Regions from separate parts of the Alishewanella sp. HL-SH06 genome, predicted to be linked through region 3. Evidence: predicted binding sites of a transcription regulator. Region 3 holds the regulator's gene; each other region holds the start of a gene.
The links. Region 3 encodes FNR, which switches genes on or off when oxygen is low (the NO sensors DNR and NnrR bind a similar motif). Its sites were predicted from a motif close to TTGATCTAGATCAA; they were not measured.
Positions count from the first base shown of each region.

Region 1: a site for FNR is predicted at 6,478-6,491, ahead of ACUJFK_RS04320 (high-potential iron-sulfur protein). Genes of this name have one in related genera too.
Region 2: a site for FNR is predicted at 10,217-10,230, ahead of apt (adenine phosphoribosyltransferase). Genes of this name have one in related genera too.

Region 1 covers NZ_CP199752.1:944,549-955,597, reverse strand. Annotated here, with positions in the region: gene pstB (phosphate ABC transporter ATP-binding protein PstB) at 1-122, opposite strand, end outside; gene pstA (phosphate ABC transporter permease PstA) at 166-1,536, opposite strand; gene pstC (phosphate ABC transporter permease subunit PstC) at 1,543-2,937, opposite strand; gene ACUJFK_RS04330 (substrate-binding domain-containing protein) at 3,141-4,169, opposite strand; gene ACUJFK_RS04325 (methyl-accepting chemotaxis protein) at 4,293-5,933, opposite strand; gene ACUJFK_RS04320 (high-potential iron-sulfur protein) at 6,132-6,422, opposite strand; gene ACUJFK_RS04315 (DUF819 family protein) at 6,742-7,980, shown strand; gene typA (translational GTPase TypA) at 8,042-9,877, opposite strand; gene glnA (glutamate--ammonia ligase) at 10,223-11,049, shown strand, end outside.
Region 2 covers NZ_CP199752.1:1,294,019-1,305,067, reverse strand. Annotated here, with positions in the region: gene ACUJFK_RS06055 (response regulator) at 1-484, opposite strand, end outside; gene tpx (thiol peroxidase) at 547-1,164, shown strand; gene adk (adenylate kinase) at 1,244-1,888, opposite strand; gene ACUJFK_RS06040 (methyl-accepting chemotaxis protein) at 2,113-4,041, opposite strand; gene htpG (molecular chaperone HtpG) at 4,169-6,100, opposite strand; gene recR (recombination mediator RecR) at 6,256-6,858, opposite strand; gene ACUJFK_RS06025 (YbaB/EbfC family nucleoid-associated protein) at 6,861-7,187, opposite strand; gene dnaX (DNA polymerase III subunit gamma/tau) at 7,261-9,414, opposite strand; gene apt (adenine phosphoribosyltransferase) at 9,457-10,005, opposite strand; gene ACUJFK_RS06010 (TonB-dependent receptor plug domain-containing protein) at 10,352-11,049, opposite strand, start outside.
Region 3 covers NZ_CP199752.1:1,922,206-1,933,254, reverse strand. Annotated here, with positions in the region: gene ccoO (cytochrome-c oxidase, cbb3-type subunit II) at 1-416, shown strand, start outside; gene ACUJFK_RS08940 (cbb3-type cytochrome oxidase subunit 3) at 422-604, shown strand; gene ccoP (cytochrome-c oxidase, cbb3-type subunit III) at 597-1,571, shown strand; gene ACUJFK_RS08930 (FixH family protein) at 1,638-2,123, shown strand; gene ACUJFK_RS08925 (heavy metal translocating P-type ATPase) at 2,132-4,519, shown strand; gene ccoS (cbb3-type cytochrome oxidase assembly protein CcoS) at 4,516-4,695, shown strand; gene ACUJFK_RS08915 (sulfite exporter TauE/SafE family protein) at 4,685-5,359, shown strand; gene fnr (fumarate/nitrate reduction transcriptional regulator Fnr) at 5,395-6,099, shown strand; gene uspE (universal stress protein UspE) at 6,197-7,129, shown strand; gene ttcA (tRNA 2-thiocytidine(32) synthetase TtcA) at 7,198-8,118, shown strand; gene ACUJFK_RS08895 (glucosaminidase domain-containing protein) at 8,211-9,086, opposite strand; gene ACUJFK_RS08890 (pyridoxal phosphate-dependent aminotransferase) at 9,313-10,530, shown strand; gene ACUJFK_RS08885 (alanine/glycine:cation symporter family protein) at 10,645-11,049, shown strand, end outside.

The DNA of each region.
Region 1 (11,049 bases), 980 kb from region 3:
TCGTTTTCAACGATATCCATATCAATGCCATGGATTGCCTGATTGTCGCCATAAAACACTTTGACATCTCGCGCGGTCATTTTGATTTTTTCGGCGTTGTTCAACATGGTTACTTCACTCATAGTTTAATCCTGTTCGTTCAATTCTTAGGCTGTTTGCTACTTATTACCAACGCACTTCGTAGCGTTTGCGTAACCAAATCGCCAAACTGTTCAGAGATAACATCATCACCAATAACACGATGATAGCGGCCGATGTTCGGGCCTCAAAGAAATTCCGTAATTCGTTGCCTTGCCATAGGTAAATTTGTACCGGTAAGGCCGTTGCTTGATCCATGGCACTACCTGGCACCGAAGCAACAAAAGATTTCATACCAATCAGCAGCAAAGGAGCGGTTTCGCCTAAGGCTTGTGCCACACCAATAATCGAACCGGTTAAAATACCTGGAATGGCTAGCGGTAACACATGATGAAACACCGCCTGCGTTTTAGACGCGCCTAAGCCTAAGGCCGCTTGGCGGATCGACGGTGGTATCGCTTTTAATGTCGAACGCGTAGCAATAATCACTGTGGGTAGTGTCATCAGTGTCAACACTAACCCCCCCACAACCGGCGCTGACATCGGCAAATTAAACCAACCGATAAAAATTGATGCACCCAATAAACCGAACACGATAGAAGGTACTGCGGCAAGGTTATTGATATTGACTTCGACCAAATCGGTCATTCTATTTTTTGGTGCAAATTCCTCAAGGTAAATCGCCGCAGCAACGCCCATCGGGATGGCCAGCACAATGACGACGAGCATCATATAAAGTGACCCCATAAAAGCACCAGCTAACCCCGCCGAGGCCAGTGAACTGCGCGAATCGGGGTTCATAAACAAGGCAAAACTAAAGCGATTGCTGATGACGCCTTGCTGTTTTAATGAATCAACCCACTCGCGAACTTTGGCACTGAGCTGCTGTTGATCATCGGGTAAACTGCGATCAATATTCCCTTTTAACCAAACATCGATATTAGCATCTGTGAGCAAGTGTAAGGTTTTGGTTTGACCGATAATCGAAGGGTCAGCAATCACCAAATCACGCAACGCAAACCGCTCACCAGAGGTGACGATACGTTGTAATTCACGCCGATGCTGCTGAGCATCAGGGATCACTTGCTGTAACGCCGGGAAAATAAGCCGATTAAAGTTGACTAAACCCACTTCTGAACGCCACGCCAAATCACGCTGCCGAAACTCGTTCTCTGTTTCTCCTGCTTGCGGTTGCGGCTTTTCGCTGATCTTGACTATGGCAGGATCAAAGTAAATATCCAAGGTAATACTGTGCTGCCAAAACGCCGGTAGCCCTTTGGCAAAAATATTCACAAACAATAAGATTACCAATAAGATACTGGCCGATACCGCCAATAAACCTGCGGTTCTAAATAGCTTTTCTTGGCGATGGCGTTTTTTTAACGAGCGCACCACTTGTTGCTGTACTTTGCTGTAAGCCTTGTTCGTGTTGGTTACGGTTTTCAGTTCAGTCGTCATTTGGGATCACTCGTATTGTTCACGGTATTTACGCACAATCACCAATGCCACAATATTCAGCAGCAAGGTAATGGCAAACAAGGTTAAACCTAATGCGAAAGCCACTAAAGATTGTGGGCTAGCAAAGTCGTTATCACCGGTTAATTGGTTCACAATGGTCACGGTAACGGTAGAAACGGCTTCAAAGGGGTTAGCGGTTAAGCTTGGGCTGTTCCCTGCGGCAAGCAACACAATCATGGTTTCGCCAATCGCCCGACTCACCGCCAATAACACGGCCCCTACAATGCCGGGTAGCGCCGCCGGTAACACGACTTGCCGAATGGTTTCAGACTTTGTTGCCCCCAAACCTAAAGAACCATCACGTAATGACTTTGGTACCTGCGTAAGAATGTCGTCGGATAACGATGATATAAACGGGATAATCATGATGCCCATGACCACACCCGCCGTCAGTGCTGAGGTGGCACGAATCGTCATACCGATGCTTTGCCCGAACTCAGCAAAAAAAGGCCCAACGGTCACCAGAGCAAAGAAGCCATAGACAATCGTAGGAATACCGGCCAACACTTCGATAATCGGTTTAACGGTATTGCGTACCCGCTGTGGTGCGTATTCGGCTAGATATATCGCCACCATCAAACCTAGTGGAATGGCCACTAACATGGCAATCAACGCGACCAATAAGGTGCCCGATAACAAAGGAAGCAAACCAAAGCTGCCTTGGCTTCCGGTTAACGACCCTTCGGCTAAACCGACGGTAGAAAAACGCGGATTCCAAGTAGTGCCAAAGAAAAAGTCTGCCGGGCTGATAAATGAAAAGAATTTTAAGGTTTCGCCCACCATCGATAACACAATGCCAACCGTGGTTAAAATGGCGACGGTTGAGCAAAGCAATAACACGGCCATCAAGGCTTTTTCAACTTGATGACGCGCACGGAGTGACGGTTGGATCTTTTTAAAGCTGAGCAATAAGCCTAGCGATGCCAAGATAAACATTAACGCGGTTAACATTAAGGCGCTTTTCTGCTGCAATGCCGACAGATAACTCGCTGCAGCCACTTCCCAATCAGCGGCTTCGGCAACTACCCCAAAATTACTGGCTAAATTACTAATACGGCGCATCAATACCGCAGCTTGTTCGCTATCGGTTAACAGTTCTGCAGGCACCGTCGCTAACGTCAGCGTTTGCAGCACACCGGGCGCCAGCCAATTCCACAATAATAACAACAGAAATGGCGGTAACACCGCCCATAAGCCGACCATCATGCCGTAATGATGTGGCCGAGAATGCATACTGGCACTGTTCTGACCGCCCGCCATGCGCCGGCTCCGAGTCATGCCAAATTGATAGGCAATCGCCATGAAGATCAGCAGTACAAAAATTAAAGACAGATTATTCATCAAAGCTCCGCTTTCGCACAGAGGACAATTAAGTGGGGGGCAGGATAACGCGCTAAAGTTGCAGTTTTATGACAGTCACAGCAAACAACCCTATTGTTTAGCACAAACTAAAAAAAACCACCTTTACAAGTATGCTGATCAGTTAGCGGTGAGGCTTAACTGACCTGCATTAACCTTGCGGTGGTTTTATTAGAATACTGAAATTACAGTGACTTTTTACTACGAATCGCTGCTAAAATTTCAGCACGCTCGTCATCCGCTAATGGGATCAGACCGGCAAATTCTAGCGGGCTGGCTTCACCCGAGGCCGCATCCGATACAAAGTATTCAGCAAATTGCTGTAAACCAGGGATCACGCCAATATGCTCGCCTTTCACATAGAAAAACAGTGGCCGAGAAACCGGATAAGCACCAGAAATAATGTTTTCTACCGTTGGAACAACACCGTCAACTGTAGCAACTTTGATGCGATCACGGTTTGATTCATAGAAGCTTAAACCAAATACGCCCACCGCGTCTTTTTGTGCTTGTAAACGCGCTAAGGTTTCAGTGTAGTCACCCGCAATTTCAACTACGGCACCGTCAGTACGCATGGCTAAACAAAATTCACCCTGCTGATCCTTTGACATGGTTTTGATTTCAGGCAAAGACTTACACCCTTCTAAAACCACTTTTTCTTCGTACACTTCGCGCGTACCATGGTTAGAACCGGGGATGGCTAACAAGATACTTTGATCAGGTAATGACTTATCAATTTGCGACCAACGTGAGTAAGGGTTCGCCACCATTTTACCGTTTTGTGGCACTTGCGCTGCTTGCGCTAGAAAAACATGTTCAGGTTTTAAAGCAAAGGTTCCGGCATCCACTCGTGAGGCAAATACAATACCGTCGTAGCCTATTTTCACTTCAATAATATTTTTAACACCATTGGCGTTACACGCCTCTACTTCCGCAGGGCGAATTTTCCGCGATGAGTTTGCTACATCAATAGTATTGGTACCAACGCCTTGGCAAAACTGACGCAAACCACCTGAAGAACCGCCTGAGCCCACAACAGGCGTCTTGAACTGAGCAAAGTTATTGCCAAATTCTTCTGCCGCAATAGATGAGAATGGCAGCACGGTAGACGAGCCAGCAATTTGAATGGTGTCACGGGCACTTTGCGCAGTTGCCGCAAAACTGATACTTAAAGCAGTGATTAAAGCCAGCTTAGAAAATTTTTTGATTTGCATAAATTCATTCCTAGTTTGCAGAAGTTTATCTCAACCCCAGTAGTCTGCCTGCGTAATATTGCATTAATGTGACAAACAAGAATTTGTTTATTTTACTAGGTGGTCATTGCACCTGCGTAAAGATTATTGAATTCGAAATTGCCGCCAACCGGCACTCAGTTGCTCCGCAACGGCCGAAAGTTGTTCACTCGCCTCAGCTGATTGTGCGGCACCATCATGCAGTTGCTGACTTGCCGCATGAAGCAAACTAATTCCGCTGACAAAGCGCGAAGTCACCGCCTGTTGACCTAAACTCGATAAAGCAATTTGTTGGTTAAATTGGGCTAGCCTGCTGACTTCTGCCGCAATATCCCGAAACACAGCTTCAGTGTTACGCGTTTGCAAAACACTACTCTCGGCTTGCTCTGAGGCTTGATCAATGGCGGCAACCGCATGATCGGCTTGTTGTTGCAAAGTATTAATCATCTCGCGGATTGATTCAGTCGCAGCCTTAGTATTTCCTGACAACGTTCGCACTTCATCAGCCACCACCGAAAACCCACGCCCTGCTTCACCGGCACGAGCAGCTTCAATCGCTGCATTTAACGCTAGCAAATTTGTTTGCTCTGAAATACTTCCAATCACTTCCAATACACTGGAAATTTTGCCTGCATCGCCTTGTAAACTTCGCATCAAATCGCGCGATCGCAACATGGTTTTCTCAAGAAGCTCTGAGCTTTGCATACTGAGTAACGCATCAGCACTGCCTTGTTGGCAAAGTTGTTGTGCTCGGGTCGCACTGTCGGTTGCCGCTGCGGTTTGACTGACCACTTGGTTTAGTGAGGCACTCATCTCTGACACCGCCAAGGCCAGCTGATCGGCTTGATGCGCCTGCTGCCCTGCCCCCGTATTGACTTGCTCACTAATGGTTTGTACTTGGCCGGCTTGTTGACTGAGCGCCGAAGAACTCGCACCCAATTGCTGTAGTAGAACCGCAAAACGACCAAGCATTTGATTTAACGCTTTGGCCGCCTCTGCAATTTCATCATGACCTGCCTCATCAGCTCTTAAGGTGAGATCAGCCTGCTGTGATAATTGCAATAACATGTCACGCAACCGTTGCAGCGGTTGACTAACCGCAACACGGGTGCGCCAAATTAACGCTAACACCAATAGCAATAAAGCTGCACCGCCATATAAATAACCCTGTAGCATGGCTAAGGTTAATTGCTCAGCCTGATCGCGTACTTCGGCAGCGGTGGCAATTTGCTGTTCCACAAACTGCTCTGCTTGCACCGTAAACGGCGCAATGTGCTGTGACACTTCGTAAGTAATAGTCGATTCATTAAGAATTTTAACTAACAAGGCATCTGAACCAGCAAACTCTATCCATTGCTGATAATGCTGGATCGCCTTTGCAAAAGCAGTGTCTAATTGTTCAAGTAACACCGCATCCTCTGCCGTTTTGGCTATACGTTGATCGATAAACTGCTGCCAATGCTGTTCTGCCTCTAGCAGTAATTGTTCAACCTGCTGCTGAGCCTGCTCAGCGCTAATCCAGCCAGTTCGATACTGTTGTAACAAGCTTAAACCTTGTTGCTGCAAAAGTTTTTGCGGTGTCATCACATGCGTTAAAATCACCAAGTGCTGGGCATATAATTGATGAAATAAGCGGTCTTTGACCGTAGCTGCCCAAAAGCTGGCTAATAACACCACCACTAATAATATGCAGGGGATCAGCCCAAGTAGCACAACACGTTTAGCAATGGTAAGTTTAAGTCGCATGACACACCTGTCTTCATCCTAAAAAAGATACATTAACAAGCCGATATGGCTGTTTTATGACAGGACAATAAAGGGGTAAGGCAGCAAACGAAGTGAATGAATAACTCAAGAGAATGACTATGATTGCGGCTCAACCAGCCGCAAAATAACCTGAGTTCAAACACTCTGGTTTAAACTCAGGTTGAGGTGGAGGCATCGTTAAGCTTTTTTAACCCAAGCAGAACACCAGCCTTCAGAGGCCACTAATTTACCTGGGAAAATAGCACATGGGCGCCATTCATCACCATCGACGCCTTGCGCTAAGCTACAGTTTGCACATTTCTGATCGGCTTTCTCAGACTTGTGCGTGTATTTCATTGCGGCCGCTAATGGATCATCTAACTTTACCGGCTCGGCAGCAAAAGCTCTTAAGCTAACGCCACCCACGGTCATACCAATCACTGCACCGGCAGAGATCTTGAAAAAATTGCGACGATTAATATTATTCATGTTGTTTCTCCTGCATTGTTGCTTATTATAATACTGATGAATGCGCGTTGTGGATTTGATAAGCATCAAGTTTCCACTGAGTTGTGCCACGCCATCTTTGGTTTAACTATTGCCATGCTAAATTCAGTGTAGATGATTTCGTATTTATTAGCGCATAATTTTTTGCTTTGCAGCCCTCACCGCCATCAAACCTCGTTTTTACCGCTTTGGTCGTTTTTTCAATAGCGATCAAAAACGCATGCTAGCCAGCCCCACCCTGTCTGCGTTATTGTTGTTTTAAGACGTAATAGGAAGCAAAAGACTTCAGGAAAACCACACCATGCAAAACTCTGCTGTTCTGTTTAACAATGATGCTGTGTTATTTGGCGTCATTACGGTCATTCTGGGGGTGGTATTTTATACCAGCCACAGCAGTCACCGTTATTGCCAAGCGTTTTATCGTTTTGTTCCCGCCTTGTTACTTTGCTATTTTTTACCGTCACTGTTAAATACTTTTGGGTTAATCGATGCAGAAGGCTCGTCGATTTATCATGTCGCTTCACGTTACTTACTCCCCGCTAGCTTGGTGCTGTTTACATTAAGCGTCGACTTTAAAGCGATTTTAGGGCTAGGGCCTAAAGCCTTAATTATGTTTTTCACAGGTACCTTGGGCATTATGATCGGTGGGCCCATCGCGTTATTAATTGTTGGTAGCCTTGCGCCTGATGCTCTGGGTGGCGATATTTGGCGTGGCATGACCACCATTGCCGGTAGCTGGATTGGTGGTGGCGCCAATCAAACCGCGATGAAAGAAGTGTTTGAAGTGGATAACACGATTTTTTCGGTGATGATCACCGTTGACGTGATCATGGCGAATATTTGGATGGCGGTGTTATTAATTTGGGCCAGTCGCGCTGAGAGTTTTGATAAGAAAACCGGAGCGGACACCAGCGCCATTCGCGAGTTAAAACAACGTATCGAACACTATCAAGCGCAGCATGCACGGATACCGCAACTGCATGATTTGATGTTGATTATTGCGGTAGGTTTTGGTGCCACAGCCATAGCACATTTTGCTGCCGATGGTATTGCGCCTTGGATAGCCAAAGAAGCGCCACAATTAGCCATGTACAGCCTGACCAGTACCTTTTTCTGGTTGGTGGTGGTAGCCACGACGCTGGGGTTATTATTATCGAACACCAAACTCAGAAAACTGGAAGCCGTAGGCGCATCTAAAATGGCTTCAGTGTTTTTATATATACTGGTGGCCAGTATTGGTATGCAAATGGATATCCGCGCTATTTTAGATTACCCCATTATGTTTGTAGTTGGCGTAGTGTGGATGGCCATTCATGCCGGTTTACTGGTCATTGTGGCAAAGTGGATTAAAGCACCATTGTTTTATCTGGCTGTGGGCAGCCAAGCGAATGTCGGCGGTGCGGCCTCGGCTCCCATTGTCGCAGCGGCCTTTCATCCCTCTCTCGCGCCGGTCGGGGTATTATTAGCGGTACTCGGTTATGGTGTCGGCACTTATGGTGCTTACCTGTGTGGGCTTATGCTGCAGTTTGCTGCGCCTTAAGGTTGCTTTCTACACATAAAAAAGCCAGCTTTCGCTGGCTTTTTTATTACGGCTCTACCGATTAATCGGCTTTACGATTTGCACGCTTACGGTCGTTTTCCGTTAAATGACGCTTACGGATCCGGATTGACTTTGGCGTCACTTCAACTAATTCATCGTCGTCAATAAACTCTAACGCTTGCTCTAAAGCATAACGAATAGGTGGGACTAAGTTGATCGCTTCGTCAGTACCTGAAGCACGTACGTTAGTTAACTGCTTGCCTTTTAAACAGTTAACAGTCAGATCGTTGCTACGACTATGAATACCAATAACCTGACCTTCATACACTTCTTCAGCATGACCGATAAACATACGGCCGCGCTCTTGCAAAGAGAAAATGGCATAACCAGCGGCTTTACCCATAGCATTGGAGATCATCACGCCGTTCATACGTTGACCGATAGAACCGCCTTTATGCGGGCCATAATGGTCAAAGCTGTGGTACATCAAACCGGTACCAGAAGTGATCGTCATAAATTCAGTACGGAAACCGATTAAACCGCGGCTTGGCATCAGGAAGTCCATACGGTTACGACCTTTACCATCTGGTTGCATGTTGGTCATTTCGGCTTTACGTTCGCCCATCTTTTCCATGATGGTACCTTGATGCTGTTCTTCACAGTCAATGGTCACGTTTTCCATAGGTTCCATTTTCACGCCGTCTATGGTTTTCATAATCACTTCTGGCCGAGAAACCGCTAACTCAAAACCTTCACGACGCATGTTTTCAATTAATACACCTAAGTGTAATTCACCACGGCCTGACACTTTGAATTTGTCACCGTCTTCGGTTTCTTCAACGCGTAAAGCTACGTTGTGTTTCAGTTCGTTTTGTAAACGCTCTAAAATCTGACGTGAAGTCACAAACTTACCTTCTTTACCCGCGAAAGGTGACGTGTTGACTTGGAAAGTCATGGTAACGGTGGGCTCATCAACTTGTAACGCCGGTAAAGGTTCAACCTTAGTAGTGCTACAAATGGTGTCAGAAATTTTTAATTCGCCTAAGCCGGTAAAGGCAACAATATCACCCGCTTGCGCTTCTTGTGTTTCGATACGCTCTAAGCCTAGGTAACCGAATACTTGGCCTACTTTACCGTTACGCTTGGTACCATCAGCACTCACAATCGTCACTTGCTGGTTCGGTTTTAATGAACCACGCTTGATACGGCCGATACCGATAATGCCTAAGTAGCTAGAGTAATCTAACTGAGAAACCTGTAATTGCGTTTCGCCATTTAATTCAACGGCTGGAGGGGCAACATACTTGACGATAGCTTCAAATAAATCTGTGATGTCGTCTTTTTTAACGTCGGCTTCTAATGAAGCCCAGCCATTCAGACCTGACGCATAAACAATCGGGAAGTCTAATTGATCATCAGAAGCGCCTAAGTTATCGAATAAATCGAAAACTTGGTCGATAACCCAATCTACACGAGCACCTGGCTTATCAACTTTATTGATAACAACGATAGGCTTTAAACCATGAGCGAAGGCTTTTTGTGTTACGAAACGCGTCTGTGGCATAGGGCCTTCAACCGCATCAACTAACAACAATACCGAGTCAGCCATTGATAAAACACGTTCTACTTCACCACCGAAATCAGCGTGTCCTGGTGTATCCAGAATATTGATATGGTAACCGTTCCAACGTACAGAAGTGTTCTTGGCCAGGATAGTAATACCCCGCTCTGACTCCTGTGCGTTTGAATCCATCATCCGTTCTTGTAACTTAGCACGGGCATCGAAGGTTCCGGATTGTTGCAACAGCTTATCAACCATGGTTGTTTTACCGTGGTCGACGTGGGCAATAATAGCGATGTTACGTAATTTATCTAAATATGAAGCGGTAACGCTCATGAATATGTATCCTCTGTGGCACTAGATGACCATAATGACCACCAGGCAAACGCATTTTAAACTTAAGGGCGCATATTCTACTCTTTATTTGTCTGAAAGAAAAATTCCATGCGTGCTTTTACTGATTTTTTTTCAGGCGGTTAATTTTCCGCTACACTGAGAGCGAGCCCGCGAAGCACCAACTTGATGCAGTGAAGCACCATTTTAGTGCAAAGCTATCAACTGGCTGTGCTGATTTTTTTAAATAATTAATAGATACATAAACTTAGTATGTTGGCATATATCTGGCATTTAACAGGGCAACATACAATACAAATGCTCAAATTGGTTCACTTGGAGGACTGCATGTCTGTAGAAAACGTTCTGAAACTTATCAAAGAAAACGATGTAAAGTTTATCGATCTGCGCTTTACCGATACCAAAGGTAAAGAGCAACACGTCAGTGTACCGGTTAGCCAAATTTCTGAAGAGACATTTGAAGACGGTAAAATGTTTGACGGCTCTTCTATTACCGGTTGGAAAGGCATCAACGATTCAGACATGATTTTAATGCCAGACGCTTCTAGCGCTGTATTAGATCCTTTCTTTGAAGAAACCACGTTAAACATCACTTGTGACGTTATCGAACCAAGCACCATGCAAGGTTATGATCGTGACCCACGTTCAATCGCTCAGCGCGCTGAAGCGTATTTAAAATCAACAGGTATTGCTGACACAGTGTTGTTTGGCCCTGAACCAGAATTTTTTATGTTTGACGACGTGCGTTTCCACACGGACATGTCAGGTTCTTTCTTCAAACTGAACTCTACTGAAGCCGCGTGGAACTCAGGCACGAGTTATGAAGAAGGTAACAAAGGTCACCGTCCGGGTGTTAAAGGCGGTTATTTCCCGTTACCACCAGTAGATTCAGGCCATGATATTCGTAGTGCCATGTGTATGGTGCTTGAAGAGATGGGCCAAGTTGTTGAAGCGCATCACCACGAAGTGGCCACTGCGGGTCAAAACGAAATCGCAACGCGTTTCAATACATTAACTAAAAAAGCAGATGAAGTTCAACAGCTTAAGTATGTAATTCACAACGTAGCACATATGTACGGCAAAACAGTTACCTTTATGCCTAAGCCATTAGTCGGCGATAACGGTTCTGGTATGCACTGCCACCAGTCTTTAGC
Region 2 (11,049 bases), 630 kb from region 3:
AATCCCCCGCTTGGCCCATGGCGACATTGGCAACCTCTTTCATCACATCACGCAATTCATCATTGAGTTGTAAAGTATCGACCACTTTTGGGGCGTCGCGCAGCTTTGGCGTGAGCGATAACGCCGCGTCGTTTATGGGCAAAAAAGCTGATAATTCAACTGCACTTAAGGGTTTTTTTAAGAATGCCTTCGCACCTAAGGCCATTACCCGTTCGTGCGCCTCAGGCTGCACATCACCAGAGATCACAATAACCTGCACTGGTAATTGCAATTGATTTAGCTCAGCTAGCACCTGATAGCCATCCATTACCGGCATATTTAAATCAAGCAACAACCAATCAATCGACTGTTTCTTTAAGGTGCTAAGCGCATCAGCGCCGTGTCCGGCAAAATAAATGTTGGGTTGCCAATCCTGTGGTAAGATTCTAGCCAGTTGCTTTCTAGCCAGATTAGAATCATCACAAATCAAAATTGCAGGCGTCATAACTTTCTCGCATTGCAGCAGTTAGTCTTATCATAACGCTGATTAACCATTGGAGCAGCAAAATGTTTTTAAAAACCGCGAATAGAAATAATCTACTTATAGCACTTTGCCTTACTTTTGGCAGCTTTTCAATTCAAGCCATCGACATCACCGAAAAGCTCCCAGCGCGGGTGAGCGCCGTAAAAGCCGGTGATCAGCAAGTTATATTATTAGGTAAGCCGTTAATTACGGGTAAAAAAGCGCCTGATTTTAGAGTAGTCGATAACAACTTTAAAAAAGTCAGCCTAGAAGATTTCAAAGGTAAAACACTGATGATCAGTGTAGTACCCAGTATTGATACCGGTGTTTGCTCATTACAAACCAAACGTTTTAATGAAGAAGTAGCTAAATTACCGGAAAACGTCGTGCTACTAACCATCAGTGCTGATCTGCCTTTTGCCCAAAAACGTTTTTGCCAACAAGAACAAGTAGAAGCGATGGCGGTGCTTTCCGATGCGGTGTGGCGTGATTTTGGCAGTAACTATGGTTTACTGATTAAAGATATGGGCTTGTTAACACGCGCTATTATTTTAATCGACAATAAAGGCAAAGTGGCTTATCAACAATTAGTGCCAGAACTGGCCCAAGAGCCCGATTATGCAGCGGCACTGGCGGCGTTGCAGCAGCTTACGGCGTCTTAATGTTGCGCTAACCAAGGGATTAAAAATAAAAAAACCGGCGTAGCCGGTTTTTTTATGCGTCACTGGGCAAGATAGGCGATTAATCTAGCAATGTTACCAGTTGCTGACTCACCGCATCGACTGCCTGAGTACCGTCAATATGGTGATATTGCGTTTCACCGCGGGCCGCAGTTTCACGATAATAACCCACTAATAATTCCGTTTGCTCATGGTAAATCGCTAAGCGTTTACGCACGGTTTCTTCTAAATCATCCACCCGTGTCACTAACTCTTCACCCGTTTCATCATCTTTACCGGTCACTTTCGGTGGATTATAGACTAAATGATAAACACGACCTGAAGCGGGATGCACACGGCGACCGCTCATGCGCTCGACGATAACATCATCTGGCACATCAAATTCAATAACGTGATCCACACTAATACCGGCATCTTTCATGGCATCAGCTTGTGGAATAGTACGTGGAAAGCCATCTAATAAGAAGCCATTGGCACAGTCTGCTTTTGCTACACGCTCTTTTACTAAACCGATAATTAATTCATCCGATACCAGCTGTCCAGCATCCATAATCTTCTTTGCAGCCACGCCGAGTTCTGAGCCCTCTTTAATCGCCGCACGTAACATATCCCCAGTTGAGATCTGTGGAATACCATATTTGCTCATTAAAAACTGTGCCTGAGTTCCTTTTCCGGCGCCAGGGGCCCCTAACAAAATTATGCGCATAACGATCATCCTCGTCTTTTGGGATCAATTTGTAGTTTTTGTCAGGCTTGATCTTTGCATAATGCGCTCTTTGAAACAAGAAATTTGTCAACTGGTGCTACCTGAAACAGCGGTATACCTAGCCTTTAGTCGATAGTCTAGCCAAAGCCGCCGTTACAAGGTGTTATCACTGAGTAAGCAGATTAAGTGACAAGATTTTCAGCGGCTTTCTGGCCATTATCAGACTAAAGTCTGAAACGCTTTACTAATTCTTGTAGCTGCTCGGCTAGCGTGGATAAAGCATCACTGGCCTGCGAAGATTGCTGTACGTTCAGGTTAGTTTGCTCTGCCACATCACTAATCGAATGAAAGTTTTGATTAATATCATGCGATACCACGGTTTGTTGTTCCGTTGCGGTCGCTATTTGATGCGTAGTGGCGCTGATCAGCTCAATAGCCTCATTAATTGATATTAAAGCCTGTTCGGCGCGAGTCGCGTTTTCAGCTGTTTTTTGTGCATTGTTTTCACTGTTTACCGTCGCGTTAACGGCTTTTTCTGTGCCGCGTTGCAGTTTTTCAATCATCTGCTTGATTTCAGTTGTAGAGTCTTTAGTACGGCTAGCCAGTGTTCGAACTTCATCCGCCACAACCGCAAAACCTCGACCACTTTCGCCGGCTCTGGCGGCTTCTATAGCCGCATTGAGCGCCAGCAAATTAGTTTGCTCAGCGATACTTTCGATAACTTGTAAAATACTGCCTATCTGATCGCTATCCTGTTTTAATAAACGAATAATAGCCGCTGCCGAACTGACTTCTTTAGATAGGTTGGATAAATCAAGTACGGTGTTACTGACGACTACTCGACCCTGCTTACTTTGCTGCTCAGCCTGTGTGGCCGCCTCGGCTGCTTGCTGGGTATTCCGTGACACGTCTTGCAAAGTACTGGTCATTTCATTCATGGCAACCGCAGCACTGCTAATTTCAGTGCTTTGTCGCTGCATTCCGTCGGTGGTGTGCTGATTAATTTGCGCTAACTCTGTAGCTGCTGCCGCTACCTGATCAGAATAATGTCCTACTTCACCGAGCATTTGCCGCAAGCGTTGCTGCATCGTGGCGATAGACGCTAATAAACTGCTGTTATCACCTTGGCTTAGTTGAATTGACGCAGTAAGATCGAACTGTGATACCTGATGTACCATTGCTGCGGCATACTCAGGTTCGCCGCCTAAAATACGAGTTACGCCTTTTACAATAAAAATACAAATATAGGTCGCGATGACCATGATGAATAGTGCAGCCATTAGCAAGGTGTAAAACATATTGTTCACTTCGGCTAAGGCTTCTTGTTGCCGGCTTTCTACCACAAGGCTCCAGCCAAGCATAGGAATGTATTGATAGCTACCAATCACGGCCGTTCCCGCCGCATTTTGATATAATCCGGTGCCACTTTGCTGTTGTCGAGCTGCCGCTGCGGCCTGCGTTTGTAGTGGATCTTTATTGTTAATTGATGCCGCCGGCGATAAAGCAATACCGGCCGTATCAAGCAAATATATTTCGGTATGCTCGTTAAGCTTGAGCTCATTGACCTTACTAAAAATGGCTTCTAGCTTAACGGCACCGCGCATAACCGCCACAATTTGATTATTTAGCCGGATAGGAATAGCAACCGTACTGACGGTTTGACCGGTTGCACGGGATACCACAGGCTGTGAGAATACATCCTGACCGCTAACCGCCTGTTTAAACCAAGCGCGATCAGCTACGTTAAACGCGGCATTTTCAGCAGACGATAACACCTTGGCTTGGCCATTACTAAAACTGACCCCCGCCTGACCAATTCCGTCTAACCCAACCACAAAGATGGTGTCATATACACCTGAGTTTTGTGCCAGTTGTTGCATCAATTGCGTGGCTAATGCTAAATCTAATTGTTGGATACTCGGCAACGTAGCCAACAAGCGCATCTCATCTTGGCGCACTAATAACCAATCGGTAAAAACGTCAGCGTTCGAACTAGCGGCACTTCTTAATGTTGTTATTTCATCTGCGGTTTGTGAGGATTTATATTTAACGAAGACCAAACTGCTTAACGAGACAATCCCAATCAAAAATACACTAACAATAATAACCGTTAAACGTACACCTAAGCCGAAACTACGCCAAAAAGTTGTCATACTACACCTATAAGCTTTCTTTTTTTATGGCTGTAAGTATAGCTGTAAAAACCGAAACTTTCTCAATAACAATAAGCTAAAAAAATGACCGCCTAAGCGGTCATTTTAAACGAGCATTTAACAGTGGTTACTTTGCCAACGCTAACAGTAACCCGTTTAAACGGGTTACGAAGCCCGCTGGGTTTTTCAAACTCCCCCGTTCGGCCAGTAAAGCTTGATCTAACAACACCTCGGCCCATTGCTTAAACTGCTGTTCATCTTGCTCTTCCGCAATATGCTTCACCAGTTGATGTTCTGGGTTCAACTCGAAAATGGGCTTAACTTCAGGTACTTTTTGGCCAGCAGATTCCATCAATTTAATCATCTGCGTGCTCATGTCATACTCATCCGTTACCACACAGGCTGGGCTATCAGTTAAACGATGACTGACTTTCACGTCTTTAACTTGATCGCCTAAAGCTGCTTTAAAACGCTCCGCTACCGTGGCGAAGGCTTCTTCAGTTTTTTGTTGTGCCTGCTTGGTTTCCTCATCATCTAACTTAGATAAATCTAAACCGCCTTTAGCGACTGAACGCAGCTTCTTACCATCAAATTCAGGTAAGTGTTGCACCAACCACTCGTCAATTCGATCAGAGAGTAATAAAACCTCGATGCCCTTTTTGCGGAACACTTCCAGGTGTGGGCTGTGTTTCGCAGCCTCAAAACTATCGGCAACCAAGAAATAAATATCATCTTGGCCTTCTTTCATTCGAGCCACATAATCGGCTAATGCCACGTTTTGCTCACTGCCCTCATTTTGAGTGGAGGCAAAACGTAACAGGGCAGCGATTTGCTCTTTGTTGTTATGATCTTCAGCCGGACCTTCTTTTAGCACTTGGCCGAACTCATTCCAAAAACTTTGATATTGCTCGGGATCTTTAGCCAGCTTTTCTAACATCTTCAAAGCACGGCTGCTGCAGCCTTTGCGCAGGCTTTGGCTGACTTTATTATCTTGCAGAATTTCACGAGACACGTTTAACGGCAGATCGCTCGAATCTAACACACCTTTAATAAAGCGCAGGTAGCTCGGCATAAATTGTTCAGCATCGTCCATAATAAACACGCGCTGCACATAGAGTTTTAAACCATGCTTAGCTTCACGGTTCCACATATCAAACGGCGCTTTTTTCGGCACATATAACAAGCTGGTGTAATTCGAGTTACCTTCAACTTTATTATGGCTCCAGCTTAATGGCTCACTCCAATCGTGTGAAATATGCTTGTAGAACTCTTGATACTCTTCATCTGAAATATCAGATTTATCTCGTGTCCATAACGCAGTGGCTTTGTTAACCGCTTTCCAGTGGCCTGGCGTTGCCGCGATAGTTTCACCGTCTTCTTCACGCGCCTCAGTACCTTCTTCCCACATTTCTACCGGAATAGAAATATGATCGGAGTACTTAGTTACCGTACTTTCAATTTTCCAACGGCTTAAAAATTCGTCTTCACCTTCGCGTAAGTGTAAGGTAATTTCAGTACCACGTTCATTTTTAACAATGGGCGCTAAGCTGTAATCACCTTCGCCTGATGATTCCCACTCTACGGCACTGTCTGCAGCCAAGCCGGCCTTACGGGTACGCACGGTGACTTTGTCCGCAACGATAAAAGCAGAATAGAAACCTACACCAAATTGACCAATTAACTTCGAGTCTTTGCTTTGATCACCGGACAGTTTAGAGAAAAACTCTTTAGTACCTGATTTCGCAATAGTACCCAGGTGCGAAATCACTTCAGCTTCATCCATACCAATGCCGTTATCGCTAATGGTTAGGGTACGTGCTTTCTCGTCAAAACTGATTTGTACACGCAGCTCGCCGTCATTTTCATACAGGCTGCTGTCTGAAAGGGCTAAAAACCGCAGTTTATCTGCCGCATCCGAGGCATTTGACACCAATTCGCGTAAGAAGATTTCTTTGTTTGAATACAGCGAGTGGATCATCAGTTGCAGCAGTTGCTTAACTTCCGCCTGAAAGCCATGGGTTTGTTTCTGGCCAGACTGGGTGGCAGTGGTATCAGTCATTTGGTGAGTCCTCAACAAAAATAATATAAGTGCGACAACAAGTACGAAGTACCTGCCTTTTCATCAAAGGATATGGGGGTTAACAGTAGGAATTCAAGCGTCGATTTTTAGTCTACTTAGCCACGCTAACGGTTAAGTAGACTCTTTACGCTGGATTAAAAGCTTTTACGGCCACTAAAGGCGTGCGCCAAAGTGGTGCCGTCGATATATTCTAACTCACCGCCAAAAGGCAGTCCTTGTGCTAAACGCGTGACCTTACAACCGTATTTCTGACAAAGCTCAGCAATATAAAAAGCTGTCGCCTCACCTTCAACCGTGGGATTGGTTGCCAAGATTAACTCAGCGAGTTTACCTTGAGCTAATTGTGCCGCTAATGCATCGAGGCCTAACTCTGCTGGGCCAACGCCATCTAAGGGAGACAGGTAGCCCATTAATACAAAATAACGCCCTTGAAACTGCCCAGTATGCTCTATTGCAAGTTGATCCGCAGCAGACCCTACCACACACAGCACATCGGCTTGTTGTCGCTTCACATCACTGCAGATGGCGCACAGGCTATGCTCAGAAAAGGTACGGCATTGCTGGCATTGCCCTATCCCTTCCATCGCGGCCACTAAAGCCGTGCCCAGCCGAGCGCCACCGCTACGATTACGCTCGAGTAACTGAAAAGCCATGCGCTGGGCCGATTTTGGCCCAACACCAGGTAAAACGCGCAAGGCTTCAATCAGTTGCTGTAACAGGGGCGTTAACTTCGCCATAATTAGAACGGCATCTTCATACCTGGCGGTAATTGCATGCCACCAGTTACTTTCGCCATCTGCTCTTTATTGTTTTCTTCGACCCGGCGCACGGCATCATTTAATGCTGCAGCCACCAAATCTTCTAGCATTTCTTTATCATCACTCATCAGGCTGTCATCGATAGTCACTCGACGCACATTGTGATTGCCGGTCATGGTCACTTTAACCAAACCCGCGCCTGATTCACCCGTGACTTCCATTGTGGCGATTTCAGCTTGTACTTTCGCCATTTTTTCTTGCATGGCTTGCGCCTGCTTCATGATATTGCCCATGCCACCTTTAAACATACTCTATCTCTCTATTTTGTGGATGTGGAAATTGTTGGCGACAAGATAAATACTCGCTCAACAAATTACAAGGTTAATTCACCTGCAAGGTGTCAAGTTGCAGCTCTGCACTAAATATCTGTTGAATGGCTTGCAGCTTGGGATCTTGTTGCAACAACCGGCTGACATAGTCTTTGCGTTCATGTTCTATTCGCTGCTGGATCGCTAACGGACTGGCATTAATCTCTGCTAAGTATTGAATCTCTAACTGAAAATTGGCAGGAAATACCGGGCTAATTGCCGCATACAGCTTTTCACGAAAATCGCCCTTGTCCAAATGTTGCTGCGATTGGGCTACCTGCAATTGCACTTGTAGGCCATTTTGCTGCATAGCACTATGTAATAAATATAAACGTAATAACCCCCCAATCGATAGCTGTTCGATTAAGCGCGACCAGGCATCGACCTGAGCGGCAAAACGAATAGAAAAACGTTGCTCGTCAAGCTCATCGGTATCATTACTGGGTAAAACATCAAATTGCTGTTGCTGCCACCATGCTTCCGTTAACGCTTGTTGCTCAGCAAAACTAACGGTGTCATCTGCAGTGGCACTATCTTCATCGTCATGCTGGTGTGAACGGGGATCTAACTTTGCAGCAGGCTCGGATACTACCGCAGTGGCTTGTTGCGGTTTTGTTGTAACAGCAATGGCGGATGGCGGCGTATTTAAACGTCGAGGTAATTCAGACTGAGGCAGCGCCATCGGGCGCTCAGGCTTTTTTCCTGCGACTGTCTCCACCGCTGGCGGTGCTGCCGTCACTTGCACCCCACGCCGAGCCATAATACGCGCGGTTCCCTCATCTATCGCCGATGCTACTGGAGTAGCGCTATGCTTATCAGGCGTGGTAATCGGGTTATTGCCTAAGGCCGTGTTAGGCATTGTAGCACTGGCGATTAACGTTTCTGTTGGCGCCGAGGCTATTGCCGCCGCCTCAGTGGGTTGGTGTGGTTCAGCTGCCGCAGAGGTTACCTGACTTGGCGCAGTAACGGGCGCCATAGCGTGTGGAGAAATTGGCGCAGCCATTACGGCTGGGCGTGCCTGAGGTGTCGAGGCGGCTGGTGTTGATAGCGCTTGCGTTGGCGCCGAACTTTGCGGCTCTGTGCGGCTAGCGGGTACAAAGGCCATGGCCCGTAATAACGCCATTTCTAGCCCGACCACCGGCTCTGGTGCAAAAGGGAGCTCCTTTTTGCCACTAATTAACAATTGATAATACAACTGCACCGCCTCAGGCGCTAAATGCGCAGCCCAGTAACGGATCATTTCGGCTTGTTCAGATAAGTCTGCCGCAGCAGGCTGCAGTTGTGTTAGCGCGGTCAGATGCAACAGCGACAACATATCATCTAACACCTGCTGATAATCAGACTGTTGACTTAACAGTTCTTGTAACGCCTGCTGCAGCTGCGCCATATCGGCGGCTAACAGCGCACTCAGTAAACTTACAGCAAAACGGGTATCTAATAAGCCCAACATCTGACGTACGGTTTCGACGGTAAGATTGCTATTACTTAGCGCAATAGCTTGGTCGGTTAAACTTAACGAATCGCGTAAACTGCCTTTGGCCGCCTTGGCTAAGGCGGTGAGCGCAGCCGCTTCAAACGGGATCTGCTCGGCAGCAAGCACTTCTGCTAAATGCTGCTCAATTTGCACCGGCGTCAGGGCTTTTAAACTAAATTGTAAACAACGCGAGAGGACCGTGATGGGTAACTTTTGCGGATCAGTCGTTGCGAGCAAAAACTTGACGTGCGGCGGAGGCTCTTCCAGGGTTTTCAATAAAGCATTAAAACTATGCCGCGACAGCATATGCACTTCATCAATCAGGTACACTTTAAAACGACCACGACTGGGTGCATATTGCACGTTATCCAGTAGATCGCGGGTGTCTTCAACCTTAGTTCGAGAAGCCGCATCAATTTCGAGCAAATCAACAAAATTGCCGGCATCAATTTCTTGGCAAGCACTACACTGGCCACAAGGCGTTGCGGTAATGCCCGTTTCACAATTTAAACTTTTGGCAAAAATACGGGCGATGGTCGTTTTACCGACACCACGGGTGCCGGTAAATAAATAAGCATGATGTAAGCGACTGCTGGTTAGGGCATTCGCCAACGCGGTTTTTACATGCTGTTGCCCTACCAACTCACTAAAATGACGTGGCCGCCATTTTCTTGCTAAAACCTGATAACTCATGCCCGCTTTCCTGCACCTAACATCACAGTGCCTAGCCTAAACTTATTCGCCTTGATACTCAACCAAACTGCAAAGTTTCAAGCCTAAGGCTTCAAGTCTTGCCACGCCCCCTAATTCAGGTAAAGCGATAACAAAGGCCGCATCTTCAACTTGACCGCCTAAACGACGCACTAATTGCACGGTAGCATCGATAGTACCGCCAGTGGCTAGCAAATCATCAACCAATAACACTTTATCACCTGCAGCGATGGCGTCAGCATGTAATTCCAGTGCATCTTGGCCGTATTCTAAGGTGTATGCCTGCGAGATGCGTTCGCGAGGTAATTTGCCTGGTTTACGCACAGGCACGAACGAAATACCCAACGCATAAGCCAAAGGCGCCCCAAAAATAAAACCGCGAGATTCCGTACCAATAATCTTAGTAATACCTTGCTGCTGATAATGCGCCGCAAAAGCATCAATCACTTTTTTAAAACTGGGGCCATCTTGCATTAAGCTGGTAACATCCCGAAAAGTAATGCCAGGTTTCGGGTAGTTTTCTACCGTTTTGATCACGCGCTTCAATTCTGCTGCTAATGCTTGATAATCCATTGCTTTACCCTTGTATTAAACCGATAAAAAAGCCGCCCGAGTGGCGGCTATCTGGAAAATGCAAAACTGCATTAACCCAATAACTGTACCCAGCGTAAAATTGGCACTAAACACAGCAAACTTACAAAAACAATTACAAATATCAGTATCTGTTTTGCATTCAAAGAGTCTTTAAAGTTTTCGTCAGCCATTTATTTCTACCGCGCAAAAGTTGATTCAAATCAAAACTGGCGCTTATGGTAATGAATTTATGCCTATTTGAAAAGCATTAGGCTTGAATAATCACAAAAGAAAAGCCCCGCAAAACGGGGCTTTATTCAAACTATTACTAATTCGCTAGCGCAAATTAGAAATCGTAAGACATGTTCAAGAATGCACGACGGCCAATGAACTCATACTGAGAGTAAAGTATAGAGTTACCCGCAGTACGCACACCTGCTGGAGAACCTTGTGGTGGCTCTTTGTCGAACAAGTTAGCAATACCGAAGGTCACATCTACACCATAGATATCTCTTTGTACTGAAGCAGAGTGTAGGATGTAAGTGGGTGTTTCAGCGATGAACGTTGAAGCCTGACCACGGTAAGTCGTCTGGTTACCATTCGCGAAGTATTTGTAATCGTCTGTGCCTGAAACATAACGCATGTTCCAAGTGTAACGCCAGCCGTCACGATTTAACGTGGTGCTTAACGTTCCTACGTGCTTCGGATCACCTACGTCACCAACATATTGTTGTGGATCGCTATCAGCAAACTGCTTGAATGAACGCTCAAACTGAACCGTGTGATCTAAGCGAATACGTAACGAACCAAAATCAAAATCATCTTGGTAAGTTAACAAGAAGTCAGTACCACGGACTTTTTGTTGTGCTACGTTAACATAACCACCATATACAGTATCAATACCATAATCACCTGAGGTACCATCACGACGAGTAAATTGACCACAGAACGGATCAGTTGGGAAACTATCAGAGGTATAACATAAGTTTAATACAGCACCGCCACCTAAGTTAGACACTTGCTTACTAATGACAACATCGTAAT
Region 3 (11,049 bases):
AAGGTTGCACCAACTGTCACAGCCAAATGGTGCGTCCTTTCCGAGCGGAAGTAGAACGTTATGGTCATTATTCCGTTGCCGGTGAAAGCGTTTGGGAGCACCCGTTTTTATGGGGTTCCAAGCGTACAGGTCCAGATTTAGCTCGTGTTGGTCAACGGTATAGCGACGATTGGCATTATGCTCACTTAATGGACCCTCGCTCAGTGGTGCCACAGTCTAATATGCCCGGTTACCCGTGGTTAGATGCTAACCTGCTCGATGGCAAATATACTGCGAAAAAACTAGAAATTTTCCGTAAGTTCGGTGTGCCATATACCGATGAAGATATCGCGGGTGCCGCTGAAGCAGTGCAAGGCAAAACTGAAATGGAAGCCCTGATTGCGTACCTGCAATCATTGGGCACAGCCTTAAAGTAATCGCCATGGAATTTGCAACAGTTCATAGCATTCTGACAGTGATTCTATTCGTCGGCTTTGTTGCCTTCGTTATTTGGGCTTACAGCAAAAAGCGTAAGTCTGATTTTGACGAAGCGGCTAACTTAGTTTTTGATGACGAATCAGAATCCAAAAAACAACATTCTAAACGGGAGTCGGAGCATGAGTAGCTTCTGGAGTCTTTGGATTTGGGTACTAACCATCCCAGTATTGGTGCTGTGTTTAGTCCTGATCATGTGGAACCTTAAAAATTATGTCGGTGTGCCTGAAGATCAGACCACTGATCACGAAGTAGACGGTCTAAAGGAATTTAACAATCCACTACCTAAATGGTGGACATACATGTTTTTAGCCACCTTGGTCTGGTCAGTCTATTATTTAGCGGCTTATCCGGGCTTAGGCAACTGGAAAGGCTTTCTGGGTTGGACGAGTTCAAACCAAGGCATCAAGTCTTTGGAAGAATCACGTCAAGCGGTGTTACAGGCACAAGAAGAAGGCCGCCATGTTCAGTTAGACTCCGAAGTGGCAAAAGCTGACGAAGTGTATGGCCCTGTGTTCCAGCAATTCGCTCAACGCGATGTTTTAGATTTGGCTTACGATCCAGAAGCCTTGAAAATCGGCCAACGCTTGTTCTTACAAAACTGCGCGGTTTGTCATGGTTCAGATGCACGTGGCCAACGAGGTTTCCCCAACTTAACTGACAACGATTGGTTGTATGGCGGTACAGCGGATAAGATCAAAGAAACCTTATTACATGGCCGTAAAGCTGCCATGCCCGGCTGGGAAGCCGCACTTGGCGACCAAGGCATCAAAGAAATGACAGCTTACGTACTGCAATTATCGGGGCGTGCTGTTAACGAAAAAGATGCTGAAGCGGGCAAAGCGAAATTTGGTATGTGCGCAGCCTGTCATGGTGTTGATGGCCGTGGTAGCGTTGCCCATAACTTACCTTTCGGTGCACCAAACCTAACGGATAACATTTGGTTGTATGGTGGCTCTTCTGCTGTTATCGAAGAGACACTACGTTTGGGTCGTTATGGTGTGATGCCAGCCTTTAAAACGACTTTAGGCGAAGACAAAGTGCATATCTTAACAGCTTATATCTATCGATTGTCTAATCCGGAAGACTTGCGATAAACCGCACAGCAATCCGAAGCACACTAGGCCCCGTAAAGGGGCTTAGTTTTATGAACGAGGTGAGTTATGCAAGAAGATACTAAACCCTGGTATAAATACTCTTGGACTTGGGTATTAATCGCCATACCCGTGGTTACCGCACTAAAAGCCGTACACACCGTTGTGGTCATGCAGCAGCACAAGCCTGAAATCGTCATTGACGACTATTATCAAGCCGGTAAAAGTATCAATATGCAACTGGCGAAATATCGCGAAGCCGCCCTGCGCAATATGGATGCACGTATTTTAGTCGCCGGTAACCGGGCGGTCATTCGATTTACTGAAAACCAAGTATTGGGTGAAACTATTCATCTTGATTTTTACCACCCTACCCTAGGCGCACATGATTTTGCGGTTGATGCCGAACGCAGTGGCGAGCTACTGTATGTGGCAACATTACCGATCACGCCAAACGGCCGCTGGCGTTTAACCGTATCAGACAAATCCGAAGAATGGCGACTGCGCGCCAACTTAACACTGCCGGCAGAACAAGAAATTAAACTGGGTTATTAAGAAGGATAATGGCTGTGGCAGCAGTGAGGTGTTTTCATTGCCATGAAACGGTACACACTGGCGATCGTTTTACTTTAAACGTTGACGGGCAAGAACATTATTTTTGCTGTGCTGGCTGCCAAGCCGTCGCTGATACTATCTTTAGTAATGGTCTTGCCGATTATTATCGTTTTCGAACGGCTGCAGCCACTAAGATCGATGCTCTACCTTTGGATCTCAGCGCCGAATTAAGCCAATTTGATAACGAGGCGGTGTTAGCCGATATTAGTCAGCAGCATAATGAGCTAACCGATATTGAATTGTCCATCAGTGGTATGAGCTGTGCAGCTTGTGCTTGGCTAATCGAAAAACAACTTCGCAAACTGCCTCAGCTCCACAGTGTGAGCATTAACGCTTCAACCCAGCGAGCGTTGCTGCGATTTGATAGTAAACAGCTGTCACTCAGCGCTATTTTACAACGTATCAACGATATTGGTTATCAAGCCAGCCCCTTTGTGGCCGATCAAGAAGAGCACAAATTCAAACTCGAGCTTAACCGTTATCTCAAGCGTCTTGCGGTATCCGGCATTTTAACTATGCAAGTGATGATGCTGGCTTTTGCGCTGTATTTTGGCGAATACACTGGCATTGAAACAGCCCATGAAGGCTATCTGCGTTGGATCAGTTTGCTTTTAACGATCCCTGTGGTGCTGTATGCCGCTAAACCTTTTGTAGTCAGTGCTTGGCGCAGTATTAAGGCACGACAAATGAATATGGACGTGCCGGTTACACTGGCCCTGTATTACACCTTTTTTGCATCTGCGTATGCCACCGCGATGCAAACCGGCGAAGTGTATTTTGAATCCGTTTGCATGTTTACCTTCTTGCTGCAATTAGGCAAATTCTTTGAATTCCGCGCCCGTGCGCAAGCCCGCGAAGCGACCAGTAATTTATTAAAAATCATGCCGGTTACGGCCACCCTTCACACCGAGCAAGGGCCACAGCCCACATCGGCTCGGCGCTTACAAACGGGCGATATCATCTTAGTTAAAGCCGGTGAAACCCTGCCCGCCGATGGCATAGTAAAAGACGGGCAAAGCTCAGTTGATGAGTCGATGTTAACCGGTGAATATCGCGCGATCAGTAAAACAATTGGCGATACAGTATTGGCCGGTAGCGTTAATCACGATGGTTTATTACAGGTTCAAGTAAGCCGAGTTTTAGCCCATTCGCGCTTGGGTCAAATCATTCAATTACAACAACTGACGCTGAGCCAAAAACCGAAACTAGTCGAAAAAACCGACCAATTAGCCAAGTATTTTGTCGAGCGTTTATTGGTGATCGCCCTGCTCACTTTCTTACTTTGGTATTTCTGGTGGGATCCTAGCCGCGCATTTTGGGTCACCCTATCTGTGTTAGTTGCCACCTGCCCTTGCGCCCTTAGCTTAGCGACCCCCACGGCGATAACCTGTGCCTTGGCCAGATTAAATCGACAAGGCGTGCTGATTAAAAATGCTCAAGTGCTTGAGGTTTTACCCAACATTAGCCATATCGTGGTAGATAAAACCGGCACCTTAACTGAAGGTAAATTTAGCTTACAACAGGTGCACAGGGTCAACCCTACCCTAGCTGAAACCGATTTACTTAACTTAGTGGCCAATTTAGAACAATATTCTGAGCATCCGATTGCCCGGGCCTTTGCACCGTATTTAACGCAGCCCCTAACATTAAACGACGTACAGGTAGCCATTGGCGCCGGTATTCGTGCTCGTTGGCAAGGCCAGCAACTCAAAGTGGGCAGCGCACAATTTTGTGGCGTACCAGCAGAGCCAGAATGGCAGGTGTATTTTACTCTCGATAACCAACTGCAAGCCAAGTTGCAACTCGTCGATAAATTACGCGAAGAAGCGACGGCGTTAATTCAGCAACTTCAGCAGCAAGGCTATAAACTGGGGATGTTAACCGGTGATCACTCGGTACAAGCAGAACAATTAACCGCAGCATTAAAACTCGACTTTATGCACAAAGGCTGCAGCCCTGAAGATAAAGTCACCGAGATCCAACAATTAATCGCAACAGGTGCCAAAGTGCTGATGCTGGGTGACGGTATTAACGATAGTCCGAGCTTTAACGCTGCGCATATTTCAGTTGCGGTGCAATCTGGCACCGATTTATCGAAAAACCAAGCAGATGTGGTATTTTTAAAAGCCGATTTACGCTTATTACAAAACCTTCTTCAAGGTGGCAAACAAACCGCCCGGGTGATCAAACAGAACCTTGGCTGGTCAGTGGGCTACAATCTGGTTATTATCCCCCTAGCCGTTGCGGGTTTTGTTTCCCCTTACATTGCCGTGATTGGCATGTCGTTTAGCTCGCTGTTAGTGGTATCCAATTCATTGAGGTTACTGAAAAAATGAGCATTATCTATGTACTGATCCCGATTGCCATCCTGTTTGTGGCTATTGGCATCGGTATCTTCTTTTGGGCGGTGCGCTCAAAGCAATTTGAAGATTTAGAAAAAGAAGGCTTAAGTATCTTGTTCGACGAAGATAAGCCCAAAGCGACACCACCGAACAAGCCTGATGAACATTGATTATGTCGCGGCGCTGCTGATTGGCTTTTTAGGTAGCAGCCATTGTTTAGTCATGTGCGGTGGTATTGTTGCCGCCTTACAATTTGCCATGCCTGCCCAAAGTGCTTGGCAAAAGTTTCGCTTACAAGTGTTGTTAAGCCTTGGCCGCTTGATTACTTATGCCTGCTTTGGTGGTTTGGTCGGTTATTTTGGTGCGACCGCCATGGGCATTACCGGAGCCACTTTTATTGGGTTGCGTTTATTGGCCGGCTTATTATTACTGGCAATGGCGCTGTATATTGCCCGGCTTTGGTTTGGTTTAACGCGCTTAGAGCGCGCAGGGCAAGGTTTGTGGCGCTTTATCCAACCTTATACGAAGCGCTTATTACCGCTTGATAGCAGTGTTAAAGCCCTAAGCTATGGCATGTTATGGGGCTTTTTGCCTTGTGGTTTGGTTTATTCAACCCTTAGTTGGAGTTTAGCCAGCGGCAGTGCCAGTAGCGGTGCACTGATCATGTTACTTTTTGGCGTCGGCACCTTACCTGCGTTACTGGTATTTGGCTCCGCGGCTAATAGCCTAGTCAAACTAAAAAACCAACTATGGTTTCGTTACAGTGCGGCATTACTGTTAGCGGTTTATGGTTTTTACACGATATGGCTTGCTTTGCATAGACTAGTTTTTTAAGCTGTTACCCTATTAAGGGTAAAAGGGTGTGTGTGATGCAACGTTCAGCTATAAATTGTCAGGATTGCGGTTTTAGTCAGCTGTGTTTACCGTTTTCGCTCAGTGAGCAAGAAATAAGCAAACTTGATGATATTATTCAGCGAAAGCGCCCTTTGCACAAAGGCGATATGTTGTTTGAAAGCGGTAACGAGCTTAAATCGCTATATGCCATCCGCACGGGCTCTTTTAAAACCTTCACGCTCACCTCACAAGGTGAGCAGCAAATCACCGGCTTTCATTTACCTGGCGATGTCATTGGTTTTGACGCCATCAATACTGAAAAACATGCCAGCTATGCTGAAGCCTTAGAAACCGGTATGATTTGTGAAATCCCCTATCAAAACCTTGAAAATCTGTTAAGTCAATTACCTAAACTGCGCCAGCAAATGATGCGTTTAATGAGCCAAGATATTCAATCTGATCAGCAAATGATGTTGCTGTTAAATCGTAAAACCGCAGAGCAAAAATTGGCAACTTTTTTAAATCATTTGGCTTCTCGTTATGGCAATCGTGGTTTTTCTGAAAAAGCTTTCCGGCTCAGTATGACCCGCAGCGACATTGGTAATTATTTGGGCTTGACCGTAGAAACCATCAGCCGCTTGCTGAGTAAAATGCACAAAGATGAAATCATTCAAGTTGATGGCAAGCTTATCACCATTTTGGATGCCCCCAGCTTAACCGCGCTTTCAGGCCAATGTTAACTCCCCTTAACTTGATATAGCACAAACATAAATCCCTATTAATCGCTTATCTTGGTCTACACTTAGATAAGCTTATTGACTTAAGAGGGAAGCTTTAATGTCTATTTATAATAATGTGTTAGTGGTTTTAGATCCGAGCGCTGATGAGCAAAAAGCGCTCGATAGAGCCATCGAACTTGCCCGCAAGCAAGGCTGTCAACTGACCGCTTTTCTTAGTGTTTATGAATTCTCTTACGAGATGACCACCATGTTATCGGGTGACGAACGCGAATCGATGAAACAGTCGGTGATTAAAGATCGCGAACTTTGGGTCAAAACCTTATTAGAACAACCCAGCGCCTTGGGTTTAAACATCAAATTGCACGTGGTTTGGCACAATCGCCCCTTTGAAGCCGTGGTGAAAACCGTCTTAGATAATGATTATGATCTGGTGATCAAAGGGACGCATGATCATGATGTTTTAAAATCGATGATTTTTACGCCGACCGATTGGCATATTTTGCGTAAATGTCCTTGCCCAGTATTGTTAGTTAAAGATCATGCCTGGCCTGCTAAAGGCAATATCATTGCTGCCGTTAATGCGGGTAGTGAGCAAGAACATCACCTGTCATTAAATCAACGGGTGATCCACAAAGCACAACAAATGTCGCAATTACTCGATGCTAAGGTGCATTTAGTCAATGCCTATCCCGGCACCCCGGTGAATATCGCGATTGAGATCCCCGAGTTTAATCCACAAGAATACAATGACACCCTACGCCGCCATCATAAAGATGCGATATTAAGTCTGGCCGAAAAACATCAAATCAGCAAAGATCAATGTCATGTGTTAGAAGGTATGCCCGAAGACGTGATCCCGAAACTGGCCAAAAAGCTGGATGCCGAAATGGTCATTATCGGCACTATTGGGCGTACGGGCTTATCCGCGGCGATCATTGGTAATACCGCTGAACATGTCATCGACCGCCTAGATTGCGATGTATTAGCCATGAAACCCGCTGACTTTATTTGTCCGCTTGAAAAAAGCTAATTATCAGACTTTGGTAAAGGCGCGAGGTTGGGTATAATGAGCGCCTTTTTTCTGGCGGGTAGTTACTGATGTCGCACGCAGCACAAGCAAAAGCTCAATACAATCTGAACAAATTACACAAAAGATTGCGCCGGGGTGTGGGTCAAGCCATTGCTGATTTCGGCATGATTGAAGAAGGTGATAAGATCATGGTCTGCCTTTCTGGTGGCAAAGACTCTTTCACCATGCTCGATATCCTGATGAATTTACAGCAATCCGCGCCGGTAAATTTTAGCCTTATTGCCGTTAACCTCGATCAAAAACAACCTGGCTTCCCTGCTGAGGTATTACCTCAGTATTTAAACCAGCTGGGTATTGAATATCTGATTGTTACTGAAGATACCTACTCGATAGTCAAAGATAAAATTCCAGAGGGTAAAACCACCTGTTCGCTGTGTTCACGTTTGCGCCGAGGCATTTTATATCGCACTGCAAAAGAGCTGGGCGCCACTAAAATTGCGTTAGGCCATCATCGTGATGATATGCTTGAAACCCTGTTTTTAAACATGTTTTATGGTGGCAAGATGAAGTCGATGCCGCCTAAGCTGGTCAGTGACAACGGTGAGCATATCGTGATCCGGCCTTTGGCTTATTGCAAAGAAAAAGACATTGAAAAATACGCTGCCGCTCGTGAGTTTCCGATCATCCCTTGTAACCTTTGTGGCTCACAAGACGGCCTGCAGCGCCAAGTGGTCAAAGAAATGCTGCAAGATTGGGATAAACGCTTTCCTGGGCGCATCGAGACCATGTTTCAAGCCATGCAAAACATCGTGCCATCACATTTAGCAGATAAATCGCTGTTTAATTTCGCAGGGCTGACGAAGGGTGACGCTTTAGCGACTGAGGGTGATTTAGCATTTGATAAAGCGACCATCCCCAGCATTCCGGTTGGCTTAGAAATAGATAGCGAGGATGAGCAGCCGCTGCTACAAGCGGTCGAGTTAAACTAACCCCTTGATTATCGCTGCGCTTTAACTTGGCATCATGCTGTTGGAGCGCAGCCTTTCAATTCGGCATTGCAGCGCAGGAAATAGCAATCAGCTTAATCTTCTAAAAAACGTCGATTGTAACGGATCATGGCGGTTATCTCTTCGATGTACTCTTCACCACGTTCAGAATAAGCATGCAACCCATGCGCCAATGCTTCTCCACGTAAGGGGCGATCCTCTTCACGCAACTTCCAGCGGATTTGGCGTAACGACTCATAGGTATGAAAAGTATTCAGATTATAAAAATAACTGCTAATCGCTGCGGCGGCATCTTCAAATCGGGCCACTTCGTGAAACTGATCTTCAGCACGATTTAATGGCACGAGGCCACAGCCCTCCCGAAAGCACCATTGCCCAAAAAAGTTATAGCCTTCCACGGCAAAACGACTGGTTCCCCAAGCCGACTCATTGGCTGCCTGCATTAAGACTAAACTCTCCGGAATAATATCCACGCGCAACAGTAATTCTTGCAGCGATGCCATATCCGTTTCAGTAATATCTAAGCGGAACTCATCATACAAACTATAAAGAAAGGCATATTCGTCGATATGTAAGCGAATATTCTTACGCTTTTTATCTTCAATTTCTAATAATTGCTCGCGCAATAACAGCAAGCGTTGATTTTCGCGACGCACGTGAGGGCGCAAATAATCAAAAAAAGCTTTTTTCTTTTTACGGACATCCGTAATGGCATTAAAGTCGGGTAACGGCCGAGCGGGAATTTCAGAGCGGGGATAAGCCAACCGCTGTAGCAGTTTTTTCTGATCAGCCTGCGATAATGCAGACAGCCGAGTTGGGATCTGCCATTGCTCGAAAGACTCGAGCGAATCGCTTTCTTTTAATGGTTCGAGTTGGCTAAAAGGGCTTAACGTGGCAATCAGCACCCCTAACCAAAACAATACCAGCAATAATTTTCGGAAAAACAGCATTAACCACCTTTGTCATGAAACAACAATTCAACACTATTAGAACGTATTATTATTATTTAACCTGCCATTCTACCGCCTTAGTCTGCTAGATTCGACCAAAAGTTGCCACGCTGGTTTTTTTTACGCATTTTATGCTGAAATCATTGCAAATTTAGTCTGTCTGATAAAAACTGGCTCAGTAAGATTTAGCTGTCTGGATGGATATAACGGGGTAAATGGCGAAGATATGAAACCAATTGAACGTTCAACTAAGTTAGATGGGGTATGTTATGACATCCGTGGGCCAGTTGCTAGAGAAGCCAAGCGCATGGAAGAAGAAGGTCATCGGATCCTAAAACTCAATATTGGTAACCCTGCCCCATTTGGTTTTGAAGCACCCGATGAAATTCTCAAGCACGTTATTCATAATTTGCCAACGGCACAGGGCTATTCTGATTCACAAGGTATCTATCCGGCGCGAGTGGCTGTCGCGCAATATTATCAACAACGGGGTATTCGTGGTGCCGATGCCGATGATGTTTATATCGGTAATGGCGTCTCTGAATTGATATTGATGGCCTTACAAGGTTTATTGAATACCGCCGATGAAGTGTTAGTGCCGATGCCCGATTATCCGCTATGGACTGCCGCAGTTAATTTAGCGGGGGGCAAAGCGGTACATTATTTATGTGATGAACAGCAAGACTGGTATCCTTCGCTTGAGGATATTAAAGCGAAGATCAGCAAAAAAACCCGTGCTATCGTGTTAATCAACCCGAATAACCCAACCGGTGCGGTGTACAGCCCTGAATTCTTACGTGAACTGCTTGAAATCGCCCGGCAACATAAGCTGGTGGTGATGAGTGATGAGATCTACGACAAAGTCTTATACGACGGTACAGAGCATGTCAGCACGGCAGCATTAGCAGATGATTTAGTAATGCTGACCTTTGGTGGCTTATCTAAAAATTACCGCATAGCCGGTTTTCGCATCGGTTGGTTGTTTATCTCTGGTGCAAAAAAGCTCGCCAAAAACTATATCGAGGGTTTAAATATCCTGGCCTCAATGCGTTTATGTGCCAATGTGCCTTGCCAGCATGCCGTGCAAACCGCACTGGGTGGCTATCAAAGCATTAATGAGCTTACCGTTCCTGGTGGCCGTTTATACGATCAAATGGATTTGGCGCACAAGTTGGTCAATGAGATTGATGGAGTAAGCTGCATGCGCCCAAAAGGCGCCATGTATCTCTTCCCCAAAATTGATTTAAAGAAATATCATATTAAAGATGACGAACTGTTTGTGTTAGATTTTTTACGGCAACACAAAGTGCTGTTAGTGCATGGTCGCGCCTTTAACTGGCCAGAGCCGGATCACTTTAGGATCGTTACACTGCCGCATAAAGATCAATTACGACAGGCAATTAGTAAGCTTGCACAATTTTTACCCAGCTATAGCCAAGAATAAAACATGACGCTTTAAGAACTTCATCGGTAAAAATGCCGTGTTTGACACATCACTGTTGTCAGCACGGCGTCAAGCAGGTATGCTCGGCCAGGTTGTAGCCATCTGGATAGCAAAATGTCTGCTGAATACTCTTTCCAATCTCTGTTTGAAGCTTTTACGACGCAACTTGCTGCAGTCGTATTTTACGCCTTTTCCTTTAATGGCGTGGATATTCCCTTGGTCATGATTTGGCTGATCAGCGGTGCCATCATTTTTACCCTATACCTCGGATTTATTAATATCCGTGGCTTTCGCTATGCGATTGGCCGCTTATTCGCTAAACCAGAAATTGATAGCGCCGGTGAAATCTCCCCTTATAAAGCCCTAACCACCGCCCTCTCTGGTACGGTGGGTACAGGTAATATTGCAGGTGTGGCGATTGCTATCAGCCTTGGCGGCCCGGGCGCGACGTTTTGGATGATCATGGCCGGTTTATTGGGTATGTCGACCAAGTTTGTGGAATGTACCTTGGCTGTGAAG